Regions from separate parts of the Streptomyces melanosporofaciens genome, predicted to be linked through region 2. Evidence: riboswitches for the same ligand, from Rfam matches in the RefSeq annotation. Region 2 holds a riboswitch; the other holds the start of a gene.
The links. Region 2 has a riboswitch for thiamine pyrophosphate ahead of thiO (glycine oxidase ThiO). Riboswitches for the same ligand answer to the same signal wherever they lie in the genome.
Positions count from the first base shown of each region.

Region 1: it holds a riboswitch for thiamine pyrophosphate, as region 2 does, so the genes downstream of both, BLV72_RS25075 (thiamine ABC transporter substrate-binding protein) here and thiO (glycine oxidase ThiO) in region 2, are expected to answer to the same signal.

Region 1 covers NZ_FNST01000002.1:5,108,316-5,124,126, reverse strand. Annotated here, with positions in the region: gene BLV72_RS25095 (hypothetical protein) at 1-338, shown strand, start outside; gene BLV72_RS25090 (LOG family protein) at 444-1,541, shown strand; gene BLV72_RS25085 (ABC transporter ATP-binding protein) at 1,649-2,686, opposite strand; gene BLV72_RS25080 (ABC transporter permease) at 2,687-4,300, opposite strand; gene BLV72_RS25075 (thiamine ABC transporter substrate-binding protein) at 4,396-5,469, opposite strand; TPP riboswitch at 5,465-5,569, opposite strand; gene rlmN (dual-specificity RNA methyltransferase RlmN) at 5,643-6,749, opposite strand; partial or broken gene BLV72_RS25065 (phosphatidate cytidylyltransferase) at 6,822-8,002, opposite strand; gene frr (ribosome recycling factor) at 8,002-8,559, opposite strand; gene pyrH (UMP kinase) at 8,664-9,446, opposite strand; gene tsf (translation elongation factor Ts) at 9,602-10,438, opposite strand; gene rpsB (30S ribosomal protein S2) at 10,548-11,489, opposite strand; partial or broken gene BLV72_RS50060 (peptidoglycan DD-metalloendopeptidase family protein) at 11,804-12,460, shown strand; gene BLV72_RS25035 (TetR/AcrR family transcriptional regulator) at 12,736-13,275, opposite strand; gene whiG (RNA polymerase sigma factor WhiG) at 13,369-14,202, opposite strand; gene dprA (DNA-processing protein DprA) at 14,332-15,774, opposite strand; gene BLV72_RS25020 (YifB family Mg chelatase-like AAA ATPase) at 15,774-15,811, opposite strand, start outside.
Region 2 covers NZ_FNST01000002.1:1,095,439-1,111,249, reverse strand. Annotated here, with positions in the region: gene BLV72_RS07590 (anthranilate synthase family protein) at 1-989, opposite strand, end outside; gene BLV72_RS51945 (trp operon leader peptide) at 1,083-1,139, opposite strand; gene BLV72_RS07580 (class II 3-deoxy-7-phosphoheptulonate synthase) at 1,419-2,768, shown strand; gene BLV72_RS07575 ((2Fe-2S)-binding protein) at 2,909-3,187, shown strand; gene bfr (bacterioferritin) at 3,253-3,777, opposite strand; gene BLV72_RS07565 (sulfite oxidase-like oxidoreductase) at 3,935-4,558, shown strand; gene BLV72_RS07560 (DUF4396 domain-containing protein) at 4,584-5,093, opposite strand; gene BLV72_RS07555 (deoxyribonuclease IV) at 5,176-6,060, opposite strand; gene BLV72_RS07550 (maleylpyruvate isomerase family mycothiol-dependent enzyme) at 6,141-6,950, shown strand; gene pknB (Stk1 family PASTA domain-containing Ser/Thr kinase) at 7,103-9,043, opposite strand; gene BLV72_RS07540 (SRPBCC domain-containing protein) at 9,131-9,589, opposite strand; gene BLV72_RS07535 (thiazole synthase) at 9,919-10,791, opposite strand; gene thiS (sulfur carrier protein ThiS) at 10,799-10,999, opposite strand; gene thiO (glycine oxidase ThiO) at 10,996-12,183, opposite strand; TPP riboswitch at 12,241-12,354, opposite strand; gene BLV72_RS07520 (NAD(P)/FAD-dependent oxidoreductase) at 12,731-13,912, shown strand; gene BLV72_RS07515 (Rv2175c family DNA-binding protein) at 14,025-14,390, shown strand; gene thiE (thiamine phosphate synthase) at 14,614-15,267, shown strand; gene metF (methylenetetrahydrofolate reductase [NAD(P)H]) at 15,441-15,811, shown strand, end outside.

The sequences.
Region 1 (15,811 bases), 4.0 Mb from region 2:
GACGTCCGGTCGGCGCGCTGTGCGCGCTGGCCGCCGCCGGATACACCGTCCTGGAGCTGTACGGAAGGGCCTCCGGGCCGTCCGGCGCCCATGCCTTCGGCCTCCTCACCGGTCTGGGCGCGGCGCTGGTCACGCTGTGCGCCGCGGCCACCACCCTGACCGCGGTCGTGGAGGCGAGGAGCGCGCGCGAGCGCACGACGGCCGCGCTGCTCCGCCTCGGCGCCCCGGCCCGGCTGCTCCGCGGAGCGGCCGCGCTGCGCGCGACGGCCCTGCTGGCGCTGCTGGTGCCGCTGGTGTGGGTGGTGGCGCATCTCACGGCGATGCCGTTCCACCGCTGAATCTCTCGGGTGTTGGTGTCCATGCCTGGATTGTGCGACCGAGCGGCCCGGTGACGATTGCCTCAATCCACAGCCCCCCACCTCCGGTGTGATTAGCATGTCGGCGTGCAGGAACCAGACCGGGAAATAGAGTCCATCGAGGAGTTCGACCAGGTCGTCGCCCGCGGCACCCTGGCCGGGTTCCGGGTCCAGTCCGTGGACCTGACGAGCCGTACCGCGGCGCTCCTCTCCACCGACACCAGCGAGGCGGTCTTCCTCGGCTGCCCGATGGAGTCCGAGGCGGCCGCGAAGGTCCGGGCCGGGAGTGCGCTGGTGTTCCCGCCGGTGCCGGATCTGCCGTTCGATCCGTACCGCGGCACCCTCTACTCGCCCGCGCAGCTCTTCGAGGGCCTCACCGAGCACGGTTACGCGCGGACGCCGGACGCGCTCGCCTACGCCTGGTTCCAGCGGACCAAGACGGACGGCGACATCTTCGCCTCGATGCTGCGCTCCATCCACGACGACGCGATCTCCGACGCGCTCGACGAATTCCTCGTCGGGACGCGGGTGGTGGGTGTCATGGGCGGCCACGCGCTGGAGCGCGGGTCCGAGGCGTTCGCGGGCGCCGCACGCCTCGGACGGAACCTGGCGCGGACCGGTCTCACGGTCGCGACGGGCGGCGGGCCGGGCGCGATGGAGGCCGCGAACCTGGGCGCCTACGCGGCCCCGCACGAGGACGCGATGCTGGACGAGGCGCTCGAACTGCTCGGCAAGACGCCCTCGTTCCGGCCGTCCATCGGGGCGTGGGCCGAGGCCGCCTTCGCGGTGCGCGAACGCTGGCCGGACGGCGGTGCGTCGGTCGGCATCCCCACCTGGTTCTACGGACACGAGCCGCCGAGCGCGTTCGCCTCGCACATCGCCAAGTACTTCGCCAACGCCACCCGGGAGGACGGGCTGTTGGCACGCTCGACCGCGGGCGTGGTCTTCCTGCCGGGCGCCGCCGGAACCGTCCAGGAGATCTTCGACAACGCGACGCCGAACTACTACGAGTCGCGCGGTGAGCCCACCCCGATGGTGCTGGTGGACCGGGACCACTGGACCCGGCGGCTGCCGACCTGGCCGCTGCTCGAAGCGCTCGCGGAGGGGCGGTCCATGAAGGCCCGTATCGCACTGGTGGACTCGGTGGACGAGGCACCCGAGGCGCTGCTGTCGCTGTTGGGCTGACCCGAGCTCAGGAAGGCCCCGGCGCGGAAGAGCGCCCGCGCCAGGGGCCACGGGCCCGGCGCGCCGTTGTCCCGGCGTCAGGACCCCCGCCGCCAGGAACTCCCGCCTCAGGACTCGGCGTCCAGCAGCACCACATCGTCCGGGTCGAAGGCCACCCCCACCCGGGCCCCCGCCTCCGGGGCGTCCCGCAGGGCGCAGGACGCCTCCAGGGGCGGCGCGGCCGGGTCCGGCAGCCGCAGGACGAGCGCCACATGGTCGCCGCGGAAGGTGTGTGTCTCCACGGTGCACGCCAGCCCCTCCTCGGGGTCCGTCAGCCGCACCCCGGCCGGGCGGACCAGCAGCCTGGTGGGGCCCGGCCGGGAGCCGGACGGAACGGGCAGCTTGCCCCAGCGGGTGTCGGCGACCTCGCCGTCCACCATCGCCTCGACCACATTGTCGAAGCCGAGGAAGCGGGCGACGAACTCGGTGGCGGGCCGCTGCCACACCTCCAGCGGGGTGCCGGTCTGGGCGATCCGGCCGTTGTCCATCACCACCACCCGGTCCGCGAGGGCGAACGCCTCGCCCTGGTCGTGGGTGACCGCGAGGACGGTGGTCCCCAGCCGTGCGAAGAGCTCGCGGAGCTCCACCACCAGCCGCTCCCGCAGCCCCCGGTCGAGCTGGCCCAGCGGCTCGTCCAGCATCAGCAGCTTGGGCCGCGGGGCCAGCGCGCGGGCGAGCGCCACCCGCTGCTGCTCGCCGCCGGAGAGCGAGTCGACGGGGCGGCGCTGGGCGCCCGGCAGCCCCACCAGCTCCAGCAGTTCGGCGACCCGGCGATCCGCCTCCGCGCGCCCCACCTTGCGCATCCGCAGCCCGAAGGCGACGTTGCCGCCCACGTCCCGCTGCGGGAACAGCTGGTGGTCCTGGAACATCAGCCCCACCCCGCGCCGATGCGTGGGCACCCCGTTCTGGTCCTGTCCGGCGAGCCACACCCGGCCGGCGTCGGCGCGCTGCAGCCCGGCCACCACGCGCAGCATGGTGGACTTGCCGCTTCCGCTCGGGCCCAGCACACAGACCGTCTCGTGCTCGGCGACTTCAAGATCCACGGCGTCCAGCGCGTCGCGCCGGCCGAACCTTACGGTCACCTCGTCCAGTCGCAACAGCGTCATTCAGAACTCTCCGGAACGGTCGGTGCGGATGCGCTCGAGCGCCAGCAGCGATCCGGCGCAGACCAGCATCAGGATCGTGCTCAGGGCCATCGCCTGCCCGTAGGAGAGCTGTCCGGCCCGGCCCAGGAACCGGGCGATGGCGACCGGGAGGGTCGGCTGGTCGGGGCGCGCGATGAAGACGGTCGCCCCGAACTCGCCCAGGGAGACGGCGAACGCGAAGCCCGCCGCGACCACTACGGCCCGTCCCACGAGCGGCAGGTCCACTTCCCGCCAGACCCGCCACGGGGACGCCCCGAGCACGGCCGCCGCCTCCCGGAGCCGGTGGTCCACCGCCCGCAGCACGGGCAGCATGGTCCGTACGACGAAGGGCACGCCCACCAGGGCCTGGGCGAGCGGCACCAGGACCCAGGAGGCACGCAGATCCAGCGGGGGCTCGTCGAGGGCGATCAGGAACCCGAATCCCACGGTGACGGCCGATGTGCCCAGCGGCAGCATCAGCAGCGCGTCGAAGCCCCGTACCAGCCTGCCCGCCTTACGGGTGAGCGCGGCGGCGGCGAGGCCGCCCACGGCGAGGGCGAAGACGGTGGCGACCGCCGCGTACCGCAGGGAGTTCCCGATGGCCTCCATGGGGGCCACGAAGAAGGTGCCTCCGCTGTCGGCGGCCGACTTGAGCGCCTCGTAGTAGGTGAAGCCGTAGCCGTCCGGTCCGTTCAGCGAGCGTTCCACCAGCACCGCGAGCGGTGTCACGATCAGCAGCGCGACCACCACCAGCACGCCCCACAGCAGCGCCCACTGCGCGGGGCCGTTCGGCCGGCGCGCCGTGCGGCCGGGGTCGACGAGCCGCAGGGCGCTCTCCCGGCGCCTTACGGTCCACGCGTGCAGGGCCAACACGGCCGCGACCGCGGCGAACTGGACGAGGGTGAGCACCGCCGCCGTGGGCAGATCGAGCAGTTGCGCGGTCTCGCGGTAGATCGCCACCTCCAGGGTGGCGTAGCGGGGGCCGCCGAGGATCTGGATCACGCCGAAGGAGGTGAAGGTGAACAGGAACACCATCAGCGCGGCGGCGGCCAGTGCGGGCGCCAGCGCGGGCAGCGTCACCCGGCGCCAGGCCGACAGCCGGCTCGCGCCCAGCACCCGCGCGGCCTCCTCCTGACGCGGGTCGAGCTGGGCCCACAGCCCGCCGACGGTCCTGACGACGACCGCGTAGTTGAAGAAGACATGGGCCAGGAGGATCGCCCAGACGGAGGTGTCGAGCCGCACCCCCCACAGCTCGTCCAGCAGCCCGCCCCGGCCGAGCAGGGCCAGGAAGGCTGATCCGGCGACGACGGTCGGCAGGACGAACGGCACGGTCACCACGGCCCGCAGCAGCCCCTTGCCGGGGAAGTCGAAGCGGGCGAAGACATAGGCGCCGGGCAGCGCGAGCGCGAGCGTGAGGGCGGTCGACGCGACCGCCTGCCAGCAGGTGAACCACAGGACGTCCAGCGTCGCCGGATCGGTCACCACCTCGGCGATCCGGCCGAACCGCCACTGCCCGCCGACGCGCAGCCCCCGGGTGACGATGGCGGCCACCGGATAGGCGAAGAAGACCGCGAAGAAGGCCAGCGGCACCGCCATCAGGGCGAGCCGGAGGGCGAGTGCGCGACGGCCGCCGCCGTCTGCCCGGTCGGCCTTACGGTGGCCGTCGGCCGCCTTACGGTTCTCGCGGGGCTCTACAGGACCAGCGAGGACCATGACTTGACCCACGGCTCACGGTTCTTGGCGATCTTCTGCGGCGCCAGGGTGGCCGAGTCGGCGATCCTGGTCCCGTATCGGGTGAACAGCTCCGGCAGCTTGGCGTCCTCGCGCGCCGGGTTGACGTACATGTTCAGCGGGACGTCCTCCTGGAACCGCTTGCTCAGCAGGAAATCCAGCAGCGCCTTGCCGCCCTTGGTGTTGCCCGCGCCGTTCAGCAGCCCGGCGAACTCCACCTGCCGGAAGCAGGTGCCCGTCGCCACCCCGGTGGGGGCCTTGGCGGGCTTGGTCTTGGCGTCGGCCACCTCGGCGGGCGGGCTCGATGCGTAGGAGACGACGAGCGGCCGGTCGCCCTTGCCGCCGCCGGCCGAGCCGGAGAACCGGTCGTAATACGCCTGCTCCCAGCCGTCGACGACCTCGACACCGTTGACCCGCAGCTTCTTCCAGTAGCCCTTCCAGCCGTCGTCGCCGTACTTGGCGGCCGTGGCCAGGAGGAAGCCCAGACCGGGGGACGAGGTGGCCGCGTTCTCGGTGACGAGGAGGTTCTTGTAGGCGGGCTTGGTCAGATCCTCCAGCGTCCGGGGCGGCGCCAGCTTCTTCTCGGCGAAGTACTTACGGTCGTAGTTGACGCAGATGTCGCCGAAGTCGACGGGGGTGACGCGGTGCTCGGCCCGGTCGAGCTGAAGGGCCGCCGGGACCTTGTCGAGGCCCTTGGCCGTGTAGGGGGTGAACAGGTCGTTGTCGAGCGCCCGGGAGAGCAGGGTGTTGTCGACGCCGAAGAACACATCGCCCTGGGGGTGACCCTTGGACAGGATCGCCTGGTTGACGGCGGCTCCGGCGTCGCCCCCGGCCTGCACCCGCACCTTGTAGCCGGTCTCCTTGGTGAACTCCTTGAGGACCGCCTTGGAGGCCGCGAACGAGTCGTGCGTGACCAGGGTGACCGTCTTGGAGTCCGCGCCGCTCCGGGAATCCTCGCCGCAGCCGACGAGCGCGCCCAACGCCAGTGAGCCGAGGAGGGTGGCTGAGATGGCACGCCGAAGCTGGCTGTTCATGGTGATGCTGACTCCCTACGCCGGTATGACCCGGATCAGGTCCGAGGGTCTGCGGCCGTGCCGCACTCTCAGCGCTCTGAGCGCTCCCCTGTCGGAATGTTCATTTGTACGGATGTTCAGTTTTACGACGATCGCATGATGCGACGATGCCCAGGCACCGTATCAGCCGGTCCTCAACGCTCCGAAGCCGCCAGCTGTCCGCAGGCCCCGTCGATCTCCTGGCCACGGGTGTCCCGGACGGTCACCGGCACCCCGTGCGCCTCCAGGGCCGCCACGAACGCCTTCTCGTCCTCGGGCCGGGACGCCGTCCACTTGGAGCCGGGCGTCGGGTTGAGCGGAATGAGGTTCACATGCACCCGGCGGCCCTTGAGCAGCCGGCCGAGCAGATCGGCGCGCCACGCCTGGTCGTTGATGTCCTTGATCAGCGCGTACTCGATGGAGACCCGGCGGCCGGACTTCTCCGCGTACTCCCACGCGGCGTCCAGGACTTCGCGCACCTTCCAGCGGGTGTTGACCGGCACCAGGGTGTCGCGCAGCTCGTCGTCGGGCGCGTGCAGCGACACCGCGAGCCGGCACTTGAACCCCTCGTCGGCGAAGCGCAGCATCGCCGGCACGAGGCCGACGGTCGAGACGGTGATCCCGCGCTGCGAGAGGCCGAGGCCATCGGGCTCGGGGTCGGTGAGCCGGCGGATGGCGCCGACGACCCGGTTGTAGTTGGCCAGTGGCTCGCCCATGCCCATGAAGACGATGTTGGACAGCCGGGCCGGCCCGCCGGGGATCTCACCGTCGCGCAGGGCCCGCATCCCGTCGACGATCTGGTGCACGATCTCGGCGGTGGACAGATTGCGGTCCAGCCCCGCCTGGCCGGTGGCGCAGAACGGGCAGTTCATCCCGCAGCCCGCCTGCGAGCTGATACACATGGTCACCCGGTCCGGGTAGCGCATCAGCACGGACTCCACGAGCGTGCCGTCGAAGAGCCGCCACAAGGTCTTGCGCGTGGTGTCGTCGTCGCAGCTGATGTGGCGCACCACGCTCATCAGCTCCGGCAGCAGCCCGGCGGCCAGCTTCTCGCGCGCGGCGGCCGGAATGTCGCTCCACTGTGCGGGGTCGTCGACGTAGCGCGCGAAGTAGTGACGCGACACCTGACTGGCCCGGAAGGGCTTCTCCCCGAGGGCGGCGACGGCCTCCCGGCGCTCGGCGGGTGTGAGGTCGGCAAGATGCCGCGGGGGCTTCTTGGCCCCACGCGGCGCGACGAAGGTGAGTTCTCCGGGCTTAGGCATGGTTCACCCAGTGTCGCAGACATACGAAGGGCCCCGCGCCAGGTGTGGCGCGGGGCCCGTGGGCCGGGGTCGTCAGCCGCCGCCCACGAAGATCACCAACAGCAGCCACACCACCGGCGCGGTGGGCAGCAGCGAGTCGAGCCGGTCCATGATCCCGCCATGGCCGGGCAGCAGCTTGCCCATGTCCTTGATGCCGAGGTCCCGCTTGATCATGGACTCGCCGAGGTCGCCCAGGGTCGCGCTGACCGCGACGGCCAGACCGAGCAGCAGGCCCTGCCACCAGACGCCGTCGTCGATGAGGTACTGCATGCACAGCGCGCCCGCGACCATCGCGAAGGCCACCGCGCCCAGCAGCCCCTCGCGGGTCTTGCCGGGGCTGATCCGCGGTGCCAGCGGATGCTTGCCGAAGCGCCAGCCCACCGCGTACGCGCCCGTGTCGCTGACCACGGTCAGCAGCAGGAAGGTGAGGACCCGCCACGGGCCGTCCTCGGTGTCCAGCATGAGCGCCACGAAGGTGGCCAGGAACGGCACGTAGAAGGCGGCGAAGACGCCCGCGGTGACATCCCTGAGGTAGTTGTCGGGCGGTTCGGTCATCCGCCAGACCAGCACCGCGAGCGCCGTGAGCGCCACCGCCACCACCGCGCCCTGGGCACCGCGCACATAGCCCGCGACGATCATGGCGACCCCGCCGACCGCGAGCGGCACCAGGGGGACCCGGATGTCCTTGCGCTCGGTCAGCCGCGAGGTCAGCTCCCAGAGCCCGACCACCACCGCAACCGCTACCACGCCGACGAACACCGGCTTGTAGATGAAGAGCGAGGCCACGATGATCACGCCGAGGCCGACGCCCACCCCTATCGCGGCGCGCAGATTACGGCCCGCGCTCTTCTTCCCCTGCCCGGCACCGGTGCCACGCGCGCCGCCGTCCGCGGAGGCGGGGTCGGGCGCGGGCTCGGGGGGCATCGGCGGACGTCCGGCGGGCTGCCGGGGTCCGGGCTGCGGCTCCCGCTCGTCGCGGAAGAGGGGGCCGCTCAGCCGAGCGGCCCCCCGGTCACGGTCGGCGGCCTCGCCGGAGTCGCCGCCGCCTGCGTGGGGCACGGTGGGCATGGGGCGAGTCTGCGCCGCTTCGCCCACCTCGTGCGCGGGACCCGCCGAAGAAGGAGCCGCCGCCCAGCCGTAGCCGGGGGAGGTGCCCTGACCGCCCGGCCCCCGGAATCCGGCGCTTGGTGGGGCCCCCAGGAAGAGTCGTTCATCAGACCTCGAGCAGCTCGGCTTCCTTGTGCTTGAGCAGCTCATCCACCTGCGCGACATACTTCGCCGTGGTGTCGTCGAGCTCCTTCTCGGCGCGGCGCCCCTCGTCCTCGCCGACCTCGCCGTCCTTGATCAGCTTGTCGATGGACTCCTTGGCCTTGCGCCGGACGCTGCGGATCGAGATCTTCGCGTCCTCGCCCTTGGCCTTGGCGACCTTGATGAACTCCTTACGGCGCTGTTCGGTGAGCTCGGGGAACACCACCCGGATGATGTTGCCGTCATTGCTCGGGTTGACGCCCAGATCCGAGTCCCGGATCGCCTGCTCGATGTTGCGGAGCGCGGTCTTGTCGAACGGCGTGACCACGGCCATGCGCGGCTCCGGCACCGAGAACGACGCCAGCTGATTGATCGGCGTCAGCGCACCGTAGTAGTCCGCCACGATCTTGTTGAACATCGCCGGGTGCGCACGCCCGGTGCGGATCGCGGCGAAGTCCTCCTTGGCGACCACAACGGCTTTCTCCATCTTCTCCTCGGCCTCGAGGAGGGTCTCTTCGATCACCACTTGCTCCTGGTGTTATCAGTAAGCAGAGCCTCGCCCCTGCGTGCGTCTTCTCCTGCACGGTGTCCGACCGGCAGGCCGTTGTCCATCCCCCGTTCGAGCCGTCAGGCCCGGGAGCCCTGGTCGCTCACCAGCGTGCCGATCTTCTCACCCTTCACCGCGCGGGCGATATTTCCTTCGGCCAGGAGCTCGAAGACGAGGATGGGCAGCTTGTTGTCCCGGCAGAGGGTGATCGCGGTGGCGTCGGCGACCTTGAGGTCCCTGGTGATCACCTCGCCGTACTCCAGGGCGTCGAACTTCACCGCGTCGGGGTTGCGGGCGGGGTCGGAGTCATAGACCCCGTCCACGCCGTTCTTCCCCATGAGCAGGGCCTGCGCGTCGATCTCCAGCGCTCGCTGGGCCGCGGTGGTGTCCGTGGAGAAGTACGGCATGCCCATACCCGCGCCGAAGATGACCACGCGCCCCTTCTCGAGGTGGCGCACCGCACGCAGCGGAATGTACGGCTCCGCGACCTGGCCCATGGTGATGGCGGTCTGGACGCGGGAGTCGATGCCCTCCTTTTCCAGGAAGTCCTGGAGGGCGAGACAGTTCATGACGGTTCCGAGCATGCCCATGTAGTCCGAGCGGGCCCGGTCCATACCGCGCTGCTGCAGCTCCGCACCGCGGAAGAAGTTGCCGCCACCGATCACGATGGCGATCTCGGCGCCGTCCCTGACCACGGCGGCGACCTCGCGGGCGATGGCGTGCACGACATCGGGGTCGACACCGAGTCCCCCGCCTCCGGCGAACGCCTCGCCGGACAGCTTCAGCATGAAGCGACCATGCTTGGCCGCACCGTGCGCGTTCTTGTCATCGGCGGCCTGTTTGGCGTCCGCGCCGTGATTCATTGGAGATCTCCTCGTGCACATACGAAGAAGGCCACTGCCGGACGGGTCCTGTTACGACCTCTGCGGCAATGGCCTCCTCGTCACATCTGCGGCCGACCGGTTGACGGTTGGCTGACTACGACCCTATCGGGGTCGAGGGTCATTCGCTGCTCGGCTCAGACGCCGACGCGGAAACGGGCGAAGCGCTTGAGCGAGACACCGGCCTCGTCCAGAACCTTCTGGACGGACTTCTTGTTGTCCTTGGCGAACGGCTGGTCCACCAGGACGTTCTCCTTGAAGAAGCCGGTGACGCGACCCTCGACGATCTTCGGCAGGGCGCCCTCGGGCTTGCCCTCCTCGCGGGCCGTGGCCTCGGCGACCCGGCGCTCGTTCTCGACCGTCTCGGCCGAGATCTCGTCGCGGGTGAGGAACTTCGGGGCGAACGCGGCGATGTGCTGCGCGACGTCCTTGGCGACCGTGGCGTCTTCCTTGTCCAGCTCGACCAGGACGCCGACCTGCGGCGGCAGGTCCGGGCTGGTGCGGTGCATGTACGCCGCGACGTAACCGCCGGAGAACTGCGCGAAGCGGTCGAGGACGATCTTCTCGCCGAGGGTCGCGTTGGCCTCGTCGACGAACGCCTGAACGGTCTTGCCCGCCTCGATCTCGGAGGAGAGCAGAGCGTCCAGGTCGGCCGGGGAGGTCTTGGCGACGTGGGCGGCGATGGCGTCCGCGACGGCCACGAACTTGTCGCCCTTGGCGACGAAGTCCGTCTCGCACTTCAGCTCGACCAGCACGCCGGAGGTCTTGTCGTCCGCGATGACGGAGACGACGGCGCCGTTCTCGGCGCTGCGGCTCTCACGCTTGGCCACGCCCTTCTGGCCCTTGACGCGCAGGATCTCGACGGCCTTGTCGACGTTGCCCTCGGCCTCGTCCAGCGCCTTCTTGCAGTCCATCATGCCGGCGCCGGTCAGCTCACGGAGCTTCTTGACGTCAGCGGCGGTGAAGTTCGCCATGATCTGTGAATCTCTTCTCGAAAGTCGAAAGCTCTACGGGTGAACGGCGGGGGCGGCGCCGTGGCACCGTCCCCCGCCGTCATACACCGTCTGAGTGACGTCTGAGTGGTCAGCCCTGCTCGGCGCCCGCGGCGGGGGCCTCGGCAGGAGTGGCTTCCTCGGCGGGCTTGGCGTCCTCAGCGGGCTTGTCCGCGGCGGCCTCGGCGGGCTTGTCCGCAGCGTCCTCGGCAGGCTTGGCATCCTCGGCGGGCTTCGCCTCGGCGTCGTCGGCCTTCTTCTCACCCTCGAGCAGGTCGCGCTCCCACTCGGCGAGCGGCTCGCCCGCGGCCTTGTCGGCCTTCTCGTCACCGGTGGCGACGCCGGAACGGGCGATGAGGCCCTCGGCGACGGCGTCGGCGATCACCCGGGTGAGCAGGGTGACGGAGCGGATCGCGTCGTCGTTGCCCGGGATCTTGTAGTCGACCTCGTCCGGGTCGCAGTTGGTGTCGAGGATCGCGACGACCGGGATCCGGAGCTTGCGCGCCTCACCGACGGCGATGTGCTCCTTCTTGGTGTCGACGATCCAGACGGCGCTCGGCACCTTCTGCATCTCGCGGATACCGCCGAGGGTCTTCTCCAGCTTGGCCTTCTCGCGGGAGAGGACCAGGAGCTCCTTCTTGGTGAGGCCGGAGGCGGCCACATCCTCGAAGTCGATCTGCTCGAGCTCCTTCAGGCGCTGCAGGCGCTTGTAGACGGTCGAGAAGTTGGTGAGCATGCCGCCCAGCCAGCGCTGGTTGACGTACGGCATGCCGACGCGGGTCGCCTGCTCGGCGATGGCCTCCTGCGCCTGCTTCTTCGTGCCGACGAACATGATGGAGCCGCCGTGGGCGACGGTCTCCTTGACGAACTCGTAGGCGCGGTCGATGTACGACAGCGACTGGAGCAGGTCAATGATGTAGATGCCGTTGCGCTCGGTGAAGATGAAGCGCTTCATCTTCGGGTTCCAGCGGCGGGTCTGGTGCCCGAAGTGGACGCCGCTCTCCAGCAGCTCCCGCATCGTGACGACGGCCATGGCCGTACTCCTTGAGGTACTCGGTTCCACGGCGGCCGGGCGGCCGCCGCTCCTGACGTCCCGACGCGCCTGCCATGGACGAGGCCCTTTCGGGGGTCGTCCAAGGACCGAGGGGCGCGGCCACCGAGCTGACCGATGCGCGATCGGAGCGTCGGTGGCGGGGCGTGCGAAGTCGATCCGGTGACCCGGATCGCCATAAGAAGTGTACGGGACGGGTACGGTGCCGGGTGACGGCGTTATCCACAACCGGTGAGTAGTCCCCCGATTCCGTCCATGATCCACCCGTTTCGGGTCGCCGGGCCATCGTGGCGGACATGCGAAGGCTTGTGGTGGGTTGGGCTCTTGCCCTGGTGATTCCGGCGCTTCCGATCTTGTCCGTGCTGCCGGTGACGACGGCGCCTCTTCCGGCGGTACCTCTTTCGGCGGCGCGGGCCGCGGCGGCTGACCCGGGCGCGGCGCCGGGGCTGGGCGAGGTGCCGGGTCGGGGCGCGGCGCCAGGTCTGGGGCAGGTGCCGGGTCCCGGCGGGGTGCCGAGTCCGGGCCGGGTGCCGGATCCCGGCGGGGGATCGTTGACTGCCGTGGCGTCCGCTCCGGCTGAGGGGCCCGCTCCGGCTGAGGGGCCCGCGCCGAGGACGAGGCCGGGCGGGGAGCGGTCGTGGCCGGTCGACGGTGGGCCGGGCGCGGTGCGGCCGGCCGTGCTGAGAGGCTGGCAGCCGCCTCCGGCGCCCTGGGCGGCGGGGCATCGCGGGGTCGACCTCGCGGCTCGCCCGGGAGATCGGGTCAGGGCGGCGGGCGCGGGTCGGGTGAGCTTCGTGGGGCCGGTCGCGGGCCGTGGTGTGCTGGTGATCGAGGTGTCCGGGACCGGCTCCCCTCCGCTGCGCACCACCTATGAACCGGTGCGCGCCACCGTGGCCAAGGGTGAGCGGGTGGCCGCGGGGCAGGTCGTCGGCGTGGTGGCGCCGGGCCCCTTCCACTGCCGGTCCGGCTGTCTGCACTGGGGGCTGCGGCGCGCGGACCGCTATCTCGATCCCCTGTCGCTGCTGCCGCCGTCGATGCTGCGGGGCGGGCCCTCCCGGCTGCTCCCCGTGTTCGGGGTGCGCGAGGCGCCCACGGTCTCCGCCCTCGCCTCCCCCGCCGGGGACACCCGGCTGCCGGCGGCCGCGGCGCTGGTGGCGGCATCCCTGTGGGCCCGGATCCGTCTGGGCCGCCCCCGCGCGCCCGGCGGCGTGGAAAGGAGCGGCGGAGGTCAGCCCCGGACGCCGCGCAGGGCCATGGCGACGGCCGCCTCGGTGATCCGCTCGGGGTCCTCGGCCGCGCCGAGCTCGATGCGCCGGACCGCGGCGTCCACCACTCCCTGGAGCAGCACGGCCGAGAGCCGCGGCTGCTCATGCCCGAGGGTCGCGAGGGCCTCGACCACCATGGCGATCAGTCCGCCATGGGCGGCGCGGATCTTCTCCCGCGCGCCCGAGTCCAGCTCACCGGCGGAGATCGCCACCACCGCGCGGTGGCGGCGGTCGCCGACGAGCGCCAGCTGCCGGCGGACATACGCCTCGATCTTCGCCTCCGGCCCGTCGGCCCGCTCCATGGCGGCCTCGACCTCGGCGGCCCAGACCGGGAAGTCGACGGCGCACAGCTCCTCGACCACGGCGGCGCGCGAGCGGAAGTACTCATAGACGGAGGACCGTGCGAGTCCCGTGCGCTCGGCGAGGGCGGGGAAGGTCAGCGCCTCCGTGCCGCCCTCGGACAGCAGGGTGCGGGCGGCCTCCAGCAGGGCCGCGCGCTGCATCGTTCGGTGCTCGGCCACTGAGGCCGCTCGAATCCTGGGCACCCGACCACTCTACGGAAGAGGCCACTGTGAGGGCGATGCCGGAGGGACGATTCAGCGTCCTACGTCGGCGAGTTTCGCCCGCAGCTGGAGCACCGATTTGGTGTGGATCTGGCTGACCCTGCTCTCGGTGACGCCGAGCACCTGGCCGATCTCGGCGAGCGTGAGGCCCTCGTAGTAATAGAGCGTGACCACGGTCTTCTCCCGCTCCGGGAGGGTGTTGATCGCTCGGGCGAGCAGCCGGCGCAGCTCCCGGTCCTCGGCCACCTCGACCGGGTTGTCCGCGGCGGTGTCCTCGAGGGTGTCCATGAGGCTGAGTCGGTCACCGCCCTCGCCGCCGACATGCAGCAGCTCCTCCAGGGCGACCACATTGGCGAGCGACAACTGGCTGAAGACACCGTGCAGTTCCTCGATGCTGATGTCCATCTCGGCCGCCACCTCGGCCTCCGAGGGGGTGCGGCGCAGCTGGGCCTCCAGCGTGGCGTACGCCCGCTCCACGGCCCGGGCCTTCTGACGGACCGACCGCGGGATCCAGTCCAGTGCCCGCAACTCGTCGATCATCGCGCCGCGGATCCGGGTGATCGCGTAGGTCTCGAACTTGATGGCGCGCTCGGGGTCGAACTTCTCGATGGCGTCGATGAGCCCGAAGACCCCGGACGAGACAAAGTCCGCCTGCTCGACATTGGAGGGCAGCCCGACACTGACCCGGCCGGCCACATATTTCACCAGCGGTGAGTAGTGCAGGATCAGCTGCTCCCGCAGCCGGCCGTCGCCCGTGGTCTTGTACGACCGCCACAGCTCGTCGAGCGATGAGGGCGCGGCAGGGCGCACCGCGCCGCGAGCCGCGGGCGGCGCCGCGCTGTCAGACCCGGAGATGTGCTGGGGCATTCGTCGCCTTGAGCCGTTCTGCCATGACATGGGTGAGGACGTACGCTTCCGCCGGAAACCTTGTGAGCGTAGCGTGACTACGGCGTCGCGGTATGCGAAGGGCTTCGGCTCGGCGGTGTGCGGATACGGTCATCGCCTCAACCCTTTCACCCGATTGCCCCGATTCGGGGGATCGCCTCGCCGTGCGCCGTCACCCGGGCTCACGGGACGGACCAACTCCCATCGATCGCCATGACGTTCGACAAAGCCCAGGGCGAGCAGTTCATGGAGCCGGCCCAGGGCCTCGTCGCAGCCGGTCCCGGATTCCCGGGCCACCTCCCGCAGGTCGTTGCCGCCTCGTGCCGACAACGCTTCGAGCACCCGTGCCGTCACGGGATCGAGCAGGTCCCGCTCGACCAGCGGGCCCCGCCGCTCCGGGGCGAGGTCTCCGATGCCGCCGATGAGCTCGGCCACTTCGGCGGCGTCGGTGACCAGGACGGCCTCACCGCGCAGCAGTTCATGCACCCCGACGGACAGCCCGCTGGTCACCGGCCCCGGCACCCCCATGGTGGACCGCCCGAGCTGTTGTGCCCGGCGCGCGGTGACCAGCGATCCGCTGCGGAACTGGGCCTCGACCACGACCGTGCCCCGGGTGAGCGCGGCGATGACCCGGTTGCGGAGCACGAATCTGGGGCGCGTCGGATGCGCTCCGGGCGGCAACTCGGCCAGCACCAGGCCCTGTTCCGCGATGCGCTCGATCAACTCGGCATGCCCGCGCGGATAGGGGACGTCCACACCGGAGGCGAGCACCGCGATGGTGGCCCCGCCCGCGGCGAGCGCCCCTCGGTGAGCCGCGCCGTCCACACCGTGGGCCGCACCGGAGACGACCACCCAGCCCCGCTCGGCCAGCCCGGCGCCGAGCGTCGCCGCGACATGCGCGCCGTAGTCGCTGCAGGCCCGCGCACCCACCACGGCGACCGAGCGCAGCGCCCACATCCGCAAGCCGGCCGGGCCGCGCACCCATAACCCGACCGGGCGAGCGTCCCCGAGATCGTCCAGCTGACCGGGCCAGTCCAGATCCCCGGGGCAGATGAACCGCCCTCCGCACCGGGCGATCAGCGCGAGGTCGGCGACCGGGTCCAGCCCGGCAGCCCGCAGGGCGCATCCGGCCAGCCGGTCCCCGGTCGCCCCGGGTGGGGGCTTGCCCTTCCCGGTGAGCGCCCGACACAGCGCCACCGGCCCCATGCGACGCAGCCAGCGCCCCACCGCCTGATCCCCGGGCTCCACGAGCCGGGTGAGCGCCGCCCGCGCGAGCCGCTCCTCATCCGGGACACCCCACCGCTCGGGGAGCCCCTGCTCCTCGCCCAGGACGCCGTGCCCCGCGTCCAGGACGCCCTGTCCCTCGCCCGGGGCACCGTGCCCCTCACCCCGGACGCCGTGCCCCTCGCCCAGGGCTCCGTGCTCCTTGTGCGGGCCGCTATGGCCCTCATCCAGGGCTCTGTGCCCCTCCTTCGGGACGCCCTGTCCCTGCCAGGGCTCCGAGAACAGGGCGGGAACGGCGGCGCCGCGGCCGCCTGCCGAAGGCGCGGACATCAGCGCTCCCCCGCCGCGACCGGCACCCCGCGGCTGA
Region 2 (15,811 bases):
TTCTGCACCGGAGAACCGGTGACCGTCGCGGCGAACATCGTCTCGCGGAGCACCTCCCGGACGTCGAGCGAGGAGCGGCCGCGCAGCTCGTACTCGGTGTGCGCGAGATGTGCCATCTCCCTGAGCCGGGGCCCGATCACCGTCCCGCCCATGTCGCCGACGGTGCACATCATCTTCAGCTCCTCGTCCACGACCATGGACAGCTCCTCCACCTCCTTACGGTCGTGCAGGAACTCCAGCAGCCCCTCCGCGCTCGCCCCGCTCTCGGGGTAGCGGTACGTCCCGCTGATCGGGTTCATCACGACCGTGCCCGCCCGTCGCCCACCACCACCGTCAACCGAGAGCGCTTCGCGCTCGCCCCTCCCTCCCGTCATCCGCACATGCACCTCGGGGCTGGCCCCCACCAGCGTCCGCCCGTCCGCCAGCCGCACCACATACGTCCAGTAGGCGCCCCGCTCACCGGCCAGCAGCCGCCGGAAGAGCGCGAGCGCGTCGCCGCGGCAGAAGCCCGGGATCTCGCCCCGGAACGTCCGCCGGATGACGAAGTTGGCGCCCTCGCCGGTGCCGATCTCGTCCTCGAGGACCCGGCTCACGATGGACGCGTACGCGTCGTCGTCCACGTCGAACGCCCCGTCCTCGACCCGCACCCGGTGCGCGGGCAGCGCCTCCAGCGCCTCGGCGAGCGGCAGCTCGTAGCTCTCCCGCGGGCGCAGCACGGCCAGCGGCGTGCCGTCGTCGCGCACCGCGAACCCCCGCTCGCGGATCTGCCGGAAGGGCACCAGCGCGAGGGCGTCCGCCACCGGCGCGCCGTCCTTCGGCGCGCCGGTCGGCAGCGGGATGTCGGTCAGCCGCTCCACCTCGCCGACCGGGCCGAGCAGCACCTCGACGGTGTCGGGTGCCCGGCCCGGGGTGCGTCGGTGCAGCAGGGCGAAGGGCGGCGCGTCGTCGGCGAGCAGCCGGGCGACGACGGCCTCGGCGGTGTGGTGCATGGCGGATGGTTCCTTCCGGAATGAGGAACGACCCGCGGAAACGCCGAAGGCCGCCCCTCGGGCGGCCTTCGCGAGATCTTGGGAGTGCGCGATTCAGTGGGCCGCCGGATGAGCGGTCCACCACCAGGTCATGGTCAGTCGCGCGAACACGCAGTGGACTTTACCTCAGGGGCGGGGCGCGGGGTCGGCTGGAGCGCCCGCCGATGGCGGTGAGGTCGATGTCCACCGTCAAGGGCGCCGTGATCGCGAGCTTGTCATGGTGGATTCCGGTCAAGGAGAAGTGGAGCCGCCAGGAGGCGGGATCAGCCGAGCCGAAGTTTTTCGAATGCGGTGAGAAGAGGGGGCGGGAGCGTCCATGGCGTGGTGGAAGATGTCTCACCCTGTGGGCACCGGGCTGGGCGGCGGTGGAGACCCCGTAACCTTGTGCGGGTGACCGTGAACGCTGAATCCCACGCCGGTGGCCACACCTGGCAGTCTCTTCCCGCGGCGCAGCAGCCTGACTGGCCGGACCGAGCGGCTCTGCGCGATGTGATCGCTGAGCTTGAGTCCTATCCGCCGCTCGTCTTCGCGGGCGAGTGCGACGCGCTGCGGCACCGCCTGGGGGCCGTGGCGCGGGGCGAGGCGTTTCTGCTGCAGGGCGGGGACTGCGCCGAGGCATTCGACGGTGTGGGCGCCGACCAGATCCGTAACAAGCTGAAGACGCTCCTGCAGATGGGCGCCGTGCTGACCTACGCCGGATCCGTCCCGGTGGTGAAGGTGGGCCGGATCGCCGGGCAGTACAGCAAGCCGCGCTCGAAGCCGACCGAGACCCGCGACGGGGTGACCCTGCCCACATACCGTGGCGACTCCGTCAATGGATTCGAGTTCACCCCCGAGGCGCGGATCCCGGATCCGCAGCGGCTGAAGCGGATGTACCAGGCGTCGGCCTCGACGCTGAACCTGGTGCGTGCCTTCACCACCGGCGGCTACGCCGACCTGCGCCAGGTGCACGCCTGGAACCAGGACTTCGTGAAGTCGTCGCCGTCGGGTCAGCGCTACGAGGCGCTGGCGCGCGAGATCGACCGGGCGCTGTCCTTCATGAACGCCTGCGGGGTGGACCCGGAGGAGTTCAAGACCGTCGAGTTCTTCTCCTCGCACGAGGCGCTGGTCCTGGACTACGAGACGGCGCTGACCCGCACCGACTCGCGCACCGGTGAGCTGTACGACGTGTCCGGGCACATGGTCTGGATCGGTGAGCGCACCCGGCAGCTGGACGGGGCGCATATCGAGTTCGCCTCGAAGGTCCGCAACCCGGTGGGCGTGAAGCTGGGACCGACGACCACGCCGGAAGAGGCGCTGTCGCTGATCGAGCGGATCGACCCGGACCGCGAGCCGGGCCGGCTGACCTTCATCACCCGGATGGGCGCGGACAAGGTCCGCGACAAGCTGCCCAACCTGGTGGAGAAGGTGACCGCCTCCGGTGCGCAGGTCGTCTGGGTCTGCGACCCGATGCACGGCAACACCTTCGAGGCGGCCTCCGGGCACAAGACCCGCCGCTTCGACGATGTGCTGGACGAGGTCAAGGGCTTCTTCGAGGTCCACAAGGAGCTCGGCACCCATCCGGGCGGCATCCACGTGGAGCTGACCGGCGACGATGTCACGGAGTGCGTGGGCGGCGGCGACGAGATCTTCGTCGACGATCTGCACCAGCGCTACGAGACGGCGTGCGACCCGCGGCTCAACCGCAGCCAGTCGCTGGACCTGGCGTTCCTGGTGGCGGAGATGTACCGGGACCAGTGAGGGTCATCCGGTAGAGATCATAAAGACGCAGGTGGGGCGCGGATCACAACGATCCGCGCCCCTTGTCCGTTGTGGGGCTCCGATGCTGCAGGTAAGGTAAGGGTTACCTCACTGATCAACGTCATCGCTGGAGAGAGCCCGTGTACGTCTGCTCATGCTTCGGCATCACCGAGCAGCAGGTGCGTCAGCACGCCGAAACGGGCGCGTGCACCCCGCGCCAGATCGCCGGTGCCTGCAAGGCGGGCACGGACTGCGGATCGTGCGTGCGGAAGATCCAGGCGCTGCTGGGTCGCGGTGCATGCCCCCGGCGCGAGGCGCTGGACCCGGTCGTCCTGACGACGGCCGCGGCGACGGCGAGCGCGGCGACGGCCGTCGCAGCCGCTTCCGTCCCGGCGCCGACGGCGGCCGAGGCGGCCTGACCGGCGGCGGCCCGAGGCGGCCTGACCGGCGGCCCGGCCCGGTCGCTCCCGGCGTCGCTCCGGGCTCAGTGGCCGGGGTGACCGTTCCCGGAGTAGTTGCCCCCGCCGTGGTCATCGCTGGGCTGCTCGATCTGCTGGGCGATGTAGAGGGCCTCACCGAGCTTCTCGATCAGCTCGAGCTGCGTGTCGAGATAGTCGATGTGGAGTTCCTCGTCGGCGAGGATGTACTCGAAGAGATTGGCCGAGGTGATGTCGTTCTTGGACCGCATCAGCTCGATGCCCCGCTTGAGGCGGTCGATCGCCTCGACCTCCACCTGCCGGTCGGCCTGGAACATCTCGGTCGCCGTCTGGCCCACCCGGACATGGAAGAGCCGCTGGTAATTGGGCAGGCCATCCAGGAGGAGGATCCGGTCGGTGAGAAGCTCCGCATGCTTCATCTCATCGAAAGACTCCGACCGGGTGTATTTGGCAAGCCGAGTCCAGCCAAAGTGGTCCTGCATCTTGGAGTGCAGAAAGTACTGATTGATCGCGGTCAGCTCGCCGGTCAGCTGCTCGTTGAGGAACTCGAGGACCTCGGGGTCACCCTGCATCGGAGGGGCTCCTTCCAATCCGATCGGGAACGGCAGGTTCCGCGCATCGTGTCACCGCGCCTGTTGGGCGTCCAGTAAGTGCACGCTTAGTACGAGTTGTGCCCGTCTCTGATGCCCTGGTCACGACCACCCCCGGCGGTCTGAGACCATGGAGCCCATGGGTCAGTCGGAAAGCCGCGAGGGGGAGCTCGCGAAGCTGCCCCCTGGGCAGCGACTGCAGCGCGGTTGGCCGGTTACGCACTATGGGCCGGTCCCGAAGTTCAGGCCGGAGCGATGGGAGTTCCGGGTCTTCGGCGCCACGGCGGACGGCGATAAACACTGCTGGACGCATGAAGAGTTTTCGGCTCTGGCGTACTCGACGGTCGTGGCCGATCTGCACTGCGTCACCAAATTCAGCATGCTCGGCGCCGAATGGGGCGGGGTTTCCGCGCTGGAGATCGTGGAGCTGGCGCCGCCGGCGCCCGATGTCACCCACGTGATGGTGTGGGCGGAATACGGCTTCAGCTCGAATCTGCGCCTGACGGACTTCATGGCGGAGACCACGATTTTCGCGACGCACAAGGACGGGGAGCTGCTCACCGCCGAGCACGGTTTTCCGGTGCGGCTGGTGGTGCCCCATCTCTATGCCTGGAAGGGCCCGAAATGGGTGCGCGGCGTGGAGTACATGACCGCCGACCGCCGCGGCTTCTGGGAGGAGCGCGGCTATCACAACGTAGGCGACCCTTGGGCGGAGCAGCGCTACACCTACCAGGAGGAACCGGGCGACGGCCCGGAGTTCTAGTTCGGGCCGCCGCCGCGTTTCGCGGTCAGTGGTACTGGTGGACCACCGCATGCCCCTTGCCCCGCGTGATCATCCACTTGTTGACCGGCGTGGTGAGCAGGAACGCCACCACGAACGACAGAGCCAGGCTGAGCCAGAAGAGAGCGTCCGACAGCGTCGCGTCCATCGCGCCGGGGAAGAGGGCGATCGTTCCGTTGTCGGCCAGCTCCATGATCGTGATCGAGACGGTGTCGGCCGCCAGGGCCACCCGCAGCGCACTGCGCACATCGAGCCCCGCCCGCAGCACGCTCCGCATGGTCAGCGAGTAGCCGAAGACGAAGGCGAGCACGATCGCCAGGATCATGGTCGGGACGTTGTGCCAGGCCAGGGCCGTGCCGATGGCCATGCCCGCGATCTCGCCGATGGCACAGCCGGTGAGGCAGTGCAGAGTGGCCTGGGCGGCCATCGACCAACTCGTCGCGCCCTTACGGTGCTCATGGTCTCCATGGTGCTCGTAAGGCCCGCTCCGCGTGTGCTCATGCTGCCGCATGTCCATACCCCCAGCGATGATCGGTGATCGGTCGATCTCGTTCAACGCTATACCCCCCAGGGGTATTCCTCCATGGGCTGGACTTTTCTCAGGCCGCCCCGGCGCGCAACTCCTTCAGCCGGGCCACATCCGCCGCATGCCCCGCCGTACCGTCCGGTCCACCCGGCGTCTCGACCACCAGCGGCACCCCGTCCGTCGCGGGGTGGCCGAACAGCTCGCGGAACGGCTCCGCCCCGATATGCCCGGCGCCGATGTTGGCGTGCCGGTCCTTGTGGGCGCCGACCACGTCCTTGGAGTCATTGGCGTGGATCAGCTTGAGCCGCCCCTCGCCGGCGACGGCCACCAGCTCGTCCAGGGTCTGCTTCATACCGCCCGGCGCTGCGAGGTCATGGCCCGCCGCGAACACATGGCAGGTGTCCAGGCAGACACCGAGCCGGGGATGCCGGTCGAGCGCCTCGACGTACGGGCCCAGATCCTCCACAAGCGCGCACAGCGAGGTGCCCTGCCCGGCGGTCGGCTCCAGCAGCAGCCAGGGGTCGTCGTCCCGGGTCAGCTCGTCCAGCAGCGGCAGCATCCGCTCCCGCACCTGTGCGATCGCGGTGGCCCGCGCGCGTCCCCCGGTCGCCGAGCCGGTGTGGACGACGACGCCGAGCGCACCGATCTCCCGGCCGCGCCGGAGCGAATGGCGCAGGGACTCCACGGACCGGTCGGCCGTGGCCTCGGTGTGCGAACCGAAGTTGATCAAGTAGGGGGCGTGGACGTACGCCGGTATGGACCGCTTCGCGCAGGCGGCGCGGAACGCCTCGTCCTGGGCGGGCGTACCGGCCGGGGTGGCCCAGCCGCGCGGATTGGCGACGAAGACCTGGACGGTCTCGGCGCCGATGTCGGCGGCGTGCGCCAGACCGACGGTGGCGAGGCCACCGGCCACCCGGACATGGCCACCGATGGGATTGCGGATCCGATGCGTACTCACAGTTCAAGGTTCCCAGGTGCGCAGGGCCCGCGTGATCGGGCCTGTCCCAACTGTCGGCGGGCGCCTCTAGTGTGACGTGCATGACTCTGCTGAGCTTTGACCGTCGCTGCTCCGAGATCGTCGCGCAGACCCAGCTGTTGCGGGGCGCGATCGAGGGCGCGGATCTGACGCGCCCCGTGCCCACCTGCCCGGGCTGGAACGTCGGGCAGCTGCTGCGTCATCTCGGCGGGACCCATCGGTGGGCCGAGGAGATGGTGCGGACCCGGGCCACGGGCGCGCTGCCCGACCAGCATTTCCGCGATGCGTCGCGGTACGCGGAGGAGGACGCCGCCGAGGTCGCCCCCTGGCTGGTCGAGGGCGCCGAGCTGCTGGCCGAAACGCTGCGCGAGGCGGGGCCCGACGCGGAGCTGTGGACCCCGGCGCCGGACTTCGGACAGGTCGCCGGAGGGCGCGCGGACTTCTACGCCCGCCGCTTCACCCATGAGACGGCGCTCCACCGGGCCGACGCGGCGCTGGCCCTCGGCGCGGAGTACACCCTCGACCAGGAGGTCGCCCTGGACGGGATCGACGAGTGGATGGCGCTCGGCTCGCTGCCGATGCACTTCGAGGTCCACCCCTGGATGCGCGAGCTGCTCGGCCCGGGCCGCACCCTCCACTTCCACGCCACCGACACCGCACCGGAGGTGGCGGCGGAGTGGGTGGTCGACCTCACCGGCGACGCGATCATCTGGCGGCGGGCGCATGAGAAGGCCGCGGTCGCGGTGCGCGGGCCGCTGACCGACCTGTTGCTGATCATCTACAAGCGGCGCCCGGCCCGGAGCGCGGGCGTCGAGATCCTGGGCGACGAGAAGCTGCTCGACTTCTGGCTGGAACGGGTCAGCTTCGGCTGACCGCCTGGAGCCAGGGGCCGCTGCCGGACGGAGCGCGGATCGCGGATCGCGCTCACCGTCCGGCAGCCGCGAGGCCGCTGGGCAGAGGCCCTGGAAGCAGGGAGCCCCAGAAGCAGGGAGCCCAGAAGCAGGGAGCCCCAGAAGCAGGGGCCCTAGAACACGCCGCCCTTGAGCTTGATGGTGATCGTGCTCCCCTTGGGCGCCTCGTCCCCGCCGTCCACCGACTGGTCCTGCACCTTGTCCCCGGGGAACAGCAGCGCCTTCTCGACGTCCACCTTGAAGCCGGCCCCCTCGAGCTGCGCCTTGGCGTCGTCGGCCGTCATACCCGTGACATCCGGCACCTCGATCATCTGCACGCCCTTGGAGACGGTCAGCGTGACCGTGTCGCCCTTGGCGCCCTCTTCGTCGCCCTCTCCCGAGGGGGACTGCTCGGCGACCGAGCCCTTGTCCTCCTCCGAGAACACCTGCTGCTCGGCGATCTTCACCTTGAAGCCCTCGTCCTCCAGCTCGGACCGGGCCTCGTCGACCGAATCGCCCACCACGTCCGGGATGTCGATCGGCTGGCCCTTGCTGACCACGATCGACACCGGCGTCTCGGGGCGGCGCACGGAGCCGGAGACCGGGCTGGTGGAGAGGACCGAGTCCTGGGCCGTCTCACTGCTGAAGCGGCGGATGACCTTGCCGATCGTCAGCCCCTGGTCCGCGATCTTCCGCTTGGCCTCGGCCAGCGGCATGCCCACCACATTGGGCACCTCGGCCCGCGGCGGCCCCTGGGAGACCCGGATGGTCACGGTGCCGGTGTCGCGCACGCGCTCGCCCGGGCCCGGCTTGGAGCCGATGACCTTGCCCTTGGGGATGACATCGCTGAACTCGTTGACGACCTTCACATCGAGCCCGGCGCCGTGCAGCTTCTTCTCGGCCTCCGCCTGGGTCTTTCGCAGCACCGGCGGGACCTCGGTGAACTGGCCGGCACTGATGTACCAGACACCGGCGGCGAGGGCGACCGCCAGCACCACCGCGGCGACGATCGTCACGATCCCGCGGCGCGACATCCCGCCCCGGCCGCGTCGGCCATGCCCCTGCCGGCGGGGCGGTTCCGGCGGCAGCTCCAGACGGCTGGTGTGGTTGAGCAGCTCCTGCTCGTCGTCGACGGACGCCGCCGGGCGCGGAAGCACCGTCGTACGGTTCTCGGCACCGGCCGAGGTGTCCTCCCTGGCCTGCGGGGGCACCGCGTCCAGCTGGTCGTCGGTCAGCGCGGCCCGCACCGCGCGGGCCGCGCCCAGCAGCGCGACGGCGTCGGCGGGGCGCCCCTCGGCCGCGCGGGCGGTGGCTGTGGCGACCAGCGCGTCCAGGTCGGGGGCGACCCCGGGCGCGAGGGCGGACGGCGGCGGGACGTCCTCGTTCAGATGCTGGTAGAGGACCTGCGCGGGGGTGCTGCCGCCGTGCGGCTTGGAGCCGGTCAGCATCTCGTACAGCACCACACCGCAGGCGTAGACATCGGCGCGGGGGTCGGCCGTGCCGTGCTCGATCTGCTCGGGCGCGAGATACGACACGGTGCCGAGGACGGTGCCGGGGGAGGCGCTGGTGTTGGTGTCCACCGCCCGGACCAGGCCGAAGTCGGCGACCTTGACCCGGCCGTCGTCCCCGATCAGCACGTTCTCGGGCTTCATGTCGCGGTGGACGAAACCGGCGCGGTGGGCCGCCCCGAGCGCGGCCAGCACCGGCTCCAGGATGTCCAGCGCGGCGCGCGGATGCAGCGCCCCGCGCCCGCGGAGCACATCGCGCAGAGTGCAGCCCGCGACGTACTCCATGGCCAGATAGACATGGCCGCCGTCTGCTCCCTGGTCGTAGACGGCGACCACATTGGCGTGCGCGAGTCTCGCGACGGACTTCGCCTCACGGATGAAGCGGTCGACGAAGGCGGCGTCGGAGGCGAGGCTCTGGTGCATCACCTTCAGGGCGAGCACACGGTCCAGCCGGGTGTCGACGGCCCGGTAGACCGTCGCCATTCCGCCAACGGCGATCCGCGCCTCAACGCGGTAGCGGCCGTCGAGCTCCTGCCCGACGAGGGGGTCCTGGAGGGTCGTATCCACGGGGGAAGTCTACGAGGCATCGATCTGAGCCATGACCGGCCGCCCCAGGTGGGGCGGGTACTGCAGCGGAACGGTGACACCGGCGGGTCAGTTGTGCGACGCGGCGGCGATCGCGGCCAACTCCTCGAGCGCTGAGGTCCAGGACAGCGTGGCGTATTCGGCGTGCTTGGCCTTGGCGTCGTCGGGGACGGACAGGGCGCGGATACCGCTCTCCGCCAGCCGCAGCCGGGTGCCGTGCCCCTCGGGGGAGAGCGCGAACTCCACCAGGGTCGCCTCCCCGGGGTCCGAGGGCGCGTGATCGGGTTCCAGGGCCAGCCGGAAGCGGAAGAGCGTGTCGGGGACCGCCCGCTCGACCTGACCGTGGAACTCTCCGTATTCGTCCCACCGGAACCGGAGCCTCCCACCGGGGTGCGGATCGATCTCGCAGCCGCCGGGGGCGTACCAGACGCGGATGTGCTCGGGTGTCGTCAGCACCCGCCACACCCGGTCGATCGGCGCCGGTACGTACACCTCGCGCTCGATCCGGTCGGCCACGGTCACGGTCACGGCGACCACCTCCGGCTGTGCGCTGCTCCCTCAATCCACGGTAGAGGGCCGGGCCGGGCCGTCAATCCAGTACCTCCGGCGCTTCCGCAATCCAGTCCCTCCGGCGTTTGAGGATCGGGGTCCGGGGCGGAGCCCCGACGGGGGTCGAGGGGGCGGAGCCCCTTCGTTTCGGGAAGGGGCGGGGCGGGGGACTACCCGCCGAAGACGCCCTCAGGCCGGACGTCGGGTCCGGGCGGGGCCCGGCCGCGGGCCGGGCTCGGACGCGGGGCTGGCCGGATGTCGTGCCCTGACAGGGCCTGGCCGGACGCCGGGCTCGGCTCGGACAACGGCTAGCCGAACGCCGGGCGCTCGGGGTCCAGGGCCGCCAGGCCCTCGGCCGGGCTCGATGCCTCGGCGAAGTGGCGGCGCGGGATCCGGCCCGCCCGGTGGGCCAGCCGGCCCGCCTCCACCGCGTGCCGCATCGCCCGCGCCATCAGCTCCGGCTCCTGGGCCCGGGTGACAGCCGAGGCGAGCATCACCGCCGCGCACCCCAGTTCCATGGCCAGCGCGGCGTCCGACGCCGTCCCCGCGCCCGCGTCCAGGATCACCGGCACGGTGGCACGCTCGGTGATCAGCTGGAAGTTGTGCGGATTGCGGATGCCGAGACCGGAGCCGATCGGGGAGCCGAGCGGCATGATCGCGGCGCAGCCGACGTCCTCCAGCTTCCGGGCCAGGATCGGGTCGTCATTGGTGTACGGGAGGACCGTGAACCCGTCGTCGACCAGGATCTCGGCGGCGTCCATCAGCTCGATCGGATCGGGGAGCAGGGTGCGCTCGTCGGCGACCACCTCCAGCTTGACCCAGTCCGTGCCCAGGGCCTCCCGGGCGAGGCGGGCGGTGAGCACGGCCTCACCGGCGGTGAAACACCCGGCGGTGTTGGGGAGCGGGCGGATGCCGTGCCGGTTGAGCACGGAGAGCACCGACCCCTGCACCGTGGGGTCGAGCCGCCGCATCGCGACGGTCGTCAACTCGGTGCCGGAGGCCAGCAGCGAGCGCTCCAGGATGTCCAGGCTGGGAGCGCCGCCGGTGCCCATGATCAGACGGGAGCCGAAGTCGGTCCCGGCGATGGTGAGCGGGTCGGGGGCGGCGAGGGGCGCCGGGCCCGGGGCGTTCGGTGTGGTCGTGGCGGTGGTGACGGGTGTGGTGGTCGTGGTGGGAGCCATGGGTGGATCAGCCTCCTTGGACCGCGGTGAGGACCTCGACGCGATCACCGTCGCCGAGCGGGGTCGCGGGCCATTGGGTGCGGGGGACGACCGTCTCGTTGACGGCGGCGGCGACGCCGGAGGGCGCCTGGGTGAGGGTCGCGACAACCCGGTCGAGGGTGGTCCCGTCCGGGACCTCGCGGGGTTCGCCGTTGACGGAGACGGTCATGGGTGCTGCTCCTGTGCTGGGGAGGAGGTGGCTGCGGGGGCCGCGAAGCGCCGCGGGGTGAACGGCCGGGCCTCCGGCGGGAGTTCTCCTCTCGTCAGTGCCTCGGCCATGACATCGCCGGTGATCGGGGTGAGCAGGACGCCGTTGCGGTGGTGGCCGGTGGCCAGCAGCAGCCCCGGCAGCGCGGTCGGGCCGAGCATCGGTGCGTTGTCGGGGGAACCGGGGCGCAGCCCGGCACACGTCTCCACCAGCGGCAGTTCGGTGATGCCGGGCACCACCTCATGGGCGTCCCGCAGCAGTTCGTACACCCCGCCCGCGGTGACCGTGGTGTCCCAGCCCAGCTCCTCGCTGGTCGCGCCGATGACCAGCTCGCCGTTCTCACGCGGCACCAGGTAGACCGGCCCGCCGCGCACCACGGCCCGTACGGTCCGGGAGAGGAACGGCGCGTACCGCTCGGGCACCGACAGCCGCAGCACCTGCCCCTTGACGGGGCGTACGGGCGGCAGGACGTCGTCGGGGACGCCCGCGAGCCGTCCGCTGAGGCTGCCGGCGGCCAGTACGGTCCGCTCGGCGGCCAGGCGCGTGCCCCCGGTCAGCTCGACCCCGGTGGCGCGGTCGCCGTCCAGCAGCAGCCGCTCCGCGTGGGCGCGGTGGAAGGTGACCCCGGCCCGCTCGCATGCGGTGAGCAGCGCCGCGGTCAGCCGCCGCGGGTCGACCTGGTTGTCGCCGGAGACCCGCAGCCCGCCGTGTACGCCCGGCGCGAGCATCGGTTCCAGGCGGCGGCATTCACGCCCGGTCAGCCACTCGGACTCCAGCCCGAGCCCCTGCTGGAACGTGTGGAGCTCGCGCAGATGGGCGCGGTCGTCGGCGTCGAACGCCACGGCGAGCGTGCCGCACACGCGGTGCCCCACGTCCTGGCCGCTCGCCTCCTCCAGCTCGGCCACGAAGTCCGGATAGCGGCGCGCGGAGGCCATGTTGAGCCCGAGCAGGGTCTGCTCGCCGTAATGAAGCTCGGTGACGGCGGCCAGCATCCCGGCCGCGACCCAGGCGGCTCCGCCGCCGGGCGCCGGGTCGGCGAGGGCGGTGCGCAGCCCCCGCTGAGCCGCGCGCCAGGCCGTGACCAGCCCGATGATGCCGCCCCCGATGACGAGGGCGTCGTAGCGCCCGTCGGGCGGTCCGCCCACGGATGGTCGGCCGTCAAGCCCTGAGGTGTGTGGTCGGTCGTCGTGACCTGGTGCGTGCGTGGACACGCTGCCCCTCCCTTCGCCGGCATGACCCGGATCAGGTTCGTACGGTCGGAGGCCGTTTCAGCCTCCCTCTCAGCCCGGTACGTCCGGGCTCCCGCGAGTGCTCTGTCCCGCCACCCTAGTACGAGCCCCGAACCCCCCGAAAGCCCAGCCACCCGCCGCGATCCAGCCCCTCCGGCGTTGATCCAGCCCCTCCGGCGTTTGAGGAGCGGGGCCCGGGGCGGAGCCCCGGCGGGGGCGGGCGGAGCCCCTTCGTTCGGGAAGGGGCGGGGTGGAGGACTACCCGCCGTGGGGACCACCCGCCGAAGGCGCCCACAGACCCGCCCCCATCCGCCGCCCCTCCCCTCTGTGCCCGAGATCTCCCCTCGCCCTCTGCGGTCCGCCCCACCAGCCGCAATACAGTGATCGTGTGAGCGATGAGACGACGACGAAGCCGTCCTCGAGCGGTGGCGGCGAACAGCGGGTGGTGATCGTCGGAGCGGGCATGGCGGGGGTGCAGACCGCCGTCGCGCTGCGCGAACAGGGCTGGACAGGCGAGATCGTCCTGCTGGGCGCGGAGACCCACCAGCCCTACGACCGGCCGCCGCTGTCCAAGGCCGTGCTGCTCGGCAAGGCCGAGGGATCGACGCTCGACGTGGACTTCGCCGGGCTCGGCATCGCGCTGCGGCTCGGCGTCCAGGTCACCGGGCTCCGCACGGACAAGCGGCTCGTCGAGACCGCGACCGGACAGCTCCCGTACGACGTCCTGGTGATCGCCACCGGCGCCGAGCCGGTCCCGCTGCCGGGCAGCGAGGACGTGCCCGGCGTCCATCTGCTGCGCACCCTGGACGACGCCGTGAGGCTGCGCCCGGTGCTCGCCCGGCAGCGCGAGATCGCGGTCGTGGGGGCGGGCTGGATCGGCGCGGAGTTCGCCACGGCGGCGCGCGAGGCGGGCTGCGCCGTGACCGTCGTCGAGGCCGCGGACCGGCCGCTGGCGGGCGCCCTCCCGGCCGAGGTCGCGGCCCCCATGGCGGCCTGGTACGAGGACTATGGCGCCCGGCTGGTGACCGGCGCCCGGGTGGCCGCCGTGGACGAGAGCGGGCTGGTGCTCGGCGACGGCACCCGGCTGCGGGCGGGCGCGGTGGTCGTCGGGATCGGGGCCAGGCCGGCCACGGACTGGCTGGCGGGCTCGGGCGTGGAGCTGGCCGAGGACCGCTCCGTCGCCGCCGACGACCGGCTGCGCGCCTCGGCGCCGGACGTCTACGCGGTCGGCGACTGCGCCTCCTTCCCGTCCGCCCGCTACGGCACGCGGCTGCTGGTGCACCACTGGGACAACGCGCTGCAGGGGCCGCGCACCGTGGCCGCCAATGTGGTGGGGAGCCGGACGGCCGCCCACTTCCCCGGCGCGGTCTACGACCCGGTGCCGTACTTCTGGTCCGAGCAGTTCGGGCGCTTCGTGCAGTACGCCGGGCACCATTCGCAGGCCGACGAACTGGTCTGGCGCGGCGATCCTGCCGGTGCCGCCTGGTCGGTGTGCTGGCTGCGCGAGGGCGCCCTGGTCGCCCTGCTGGCCGTCGGCCGTCCGCGCGATCTGGCCCAGGGGCGCAAGCTGATCGAGCGCGGCGCCCGGCTGGACCGGACACGGGCCGAGGACCCGTCGGTGCCGCTGAAGTCGGCCGTCTGCTGACCGGCCGGCCGGTCAGTCGGCGGGGCGTCCGAGGCGTCCGGGGCGGGCTGAAGCGGCCCGCGCGGCGGGCGCCCGGCTACCCACTGTCAGTCCCAGATGGCAGGCTTGTTCCGTGACCGAGATTGACGCAAAGATCGATGCTCTCGTCCCCGCCTGGCTCACCCTCCCCGACGTCGCCGAACGACTCGGTGTCGAGGTGACGCGCGTCCGGCAGCTGGTCAAGGAGGGCCAGCTGATCGCGGTGCGCCGTGGCGAGAACAGGGTGCTTCAGGTGCCCGAGGAGTTCATCGTCGACGGAAAGGTCGTCAAGGGCCTCGTGGGCACCTTGACGCTGTTGAAGGACGACGGCTTCAGCGACGAAGAGATGCTGGAGTGGCTCTTCACCCCCGACCCGAGCCTGCCCGGCACCCCGGCACGGGCCCTGGGCGAGAATCGCGGTACGGAAGTGAAGCGGCGCGCGCAGGCGCTCGCCGTCTGACGCCGCTCCCCTCCAGCCTTCCGCTGCCTTCCGTACGGGGCTCGTCCTCAGCTCGTACGGGGCGTGTACAGGGCTGGTCGCTCCCGCGCTTATGTCGTCCTTGTCGCGCGCAGCGGCACGTAGTCGCATGTCATCGCACCTAGTCGTACGTTGTCGTACACGGCGTACGGGCCGGGCTCCGCGCACGGCCCGTACGCCGCCGACCCTCCGGGGGTACCGAACCATGTCCACCACCGCCACCGCTCATGAGCAGCTGGCCGACGCCCGCCTCTATCTGTGCACCGACGCACGGAAGCGCCAGGGCGACCTGCCGGAGTTCCTGGACGCCGTCCTGGCGGCGGGGGTGGACATCGTCCAGCTCCGGGAGAAGGAGACGGAGGCGGCCGAGGAGCTGGAGCACCTCCAGGTCTTCGCGGACGCCTGCCGCCGCCACGGAAAGCTGCTCGCCGTCAACGACCGCGCCGATGTCGCACATGCCATCGGCTCGGATGTGCTCCATCTGGGCCAGGGCGATCTGCCGGTGCCCGCGGCGCGCGCGATCCTCGGCGCGGACGTGCTGATCGGGCGCTCCACCCATGCGGAGGCGGAGGTGGACGCGGCGGCCGTCCAGCCCGGGGTGGACTACTTCTGCACCGGCCCCTGCTGGCCCACCCCCACCAAGCCGGGCCGCCACGCCCCCGGGCTGCCCCTGGTGCGCCACGCCGCGGCGCTCGGCACCGAGCGGCCGTGGTTCGCCATCGGCGGAATCGACGCGTCCAACCTGGATCAGGTCCTGGAGGCGGGCGCCCGCCGCATCGTCGTGGTCCGGGCCATCACCGCCGCGGACGACCCGGCGGCGGCGACGGCGGAACTGGCCAAGCGGGTGCGCGCGGCCTGACCGGCGCCCGGCCCCGGCTCTTCACCTGGCTTTCACCCGGTTTTCATCCCGCCCGGCCCGTCCGCCGGTCGAGAGCGCACCGAACTGTCCGCACTGCGGACAGAAAGCTGGCAAAACCCCCAAATCTCCGGGGTCGGGTGGGCGTAGCGGAGCCGGGTGGATAGCCTGCTCGTATGGCCCTAGGCACCGCTTCCACCAGGACCGATCGCGCGCGGACCGTGCGCGATCTGCTCGCATCGGGCGAGCAGTCGTATTCCTTCGAATTCTTCGCCCCCAAGACGGCGAAGGGCGAGCAGACGCTGTGGAACGCCATCCGCAGGCTGGAAGCCGTCTCGCCCACCTTCGTCTCCGTGACCTACGGAGCCGGCGGTTCCTCGCGTGAGGGCACCGTGCGCGTCACCGAGCGCATCGCCACGGACACCACGCTCACCCCCGTCGCCCATCTGACCGCCGTCAACCACTCCCGGGCCGACCTGCGCAACATCATCGGGCAGTACGCCGATGCCGGGATCCGGAACATGCTGGCCCTGCGCGGCGACCCGCC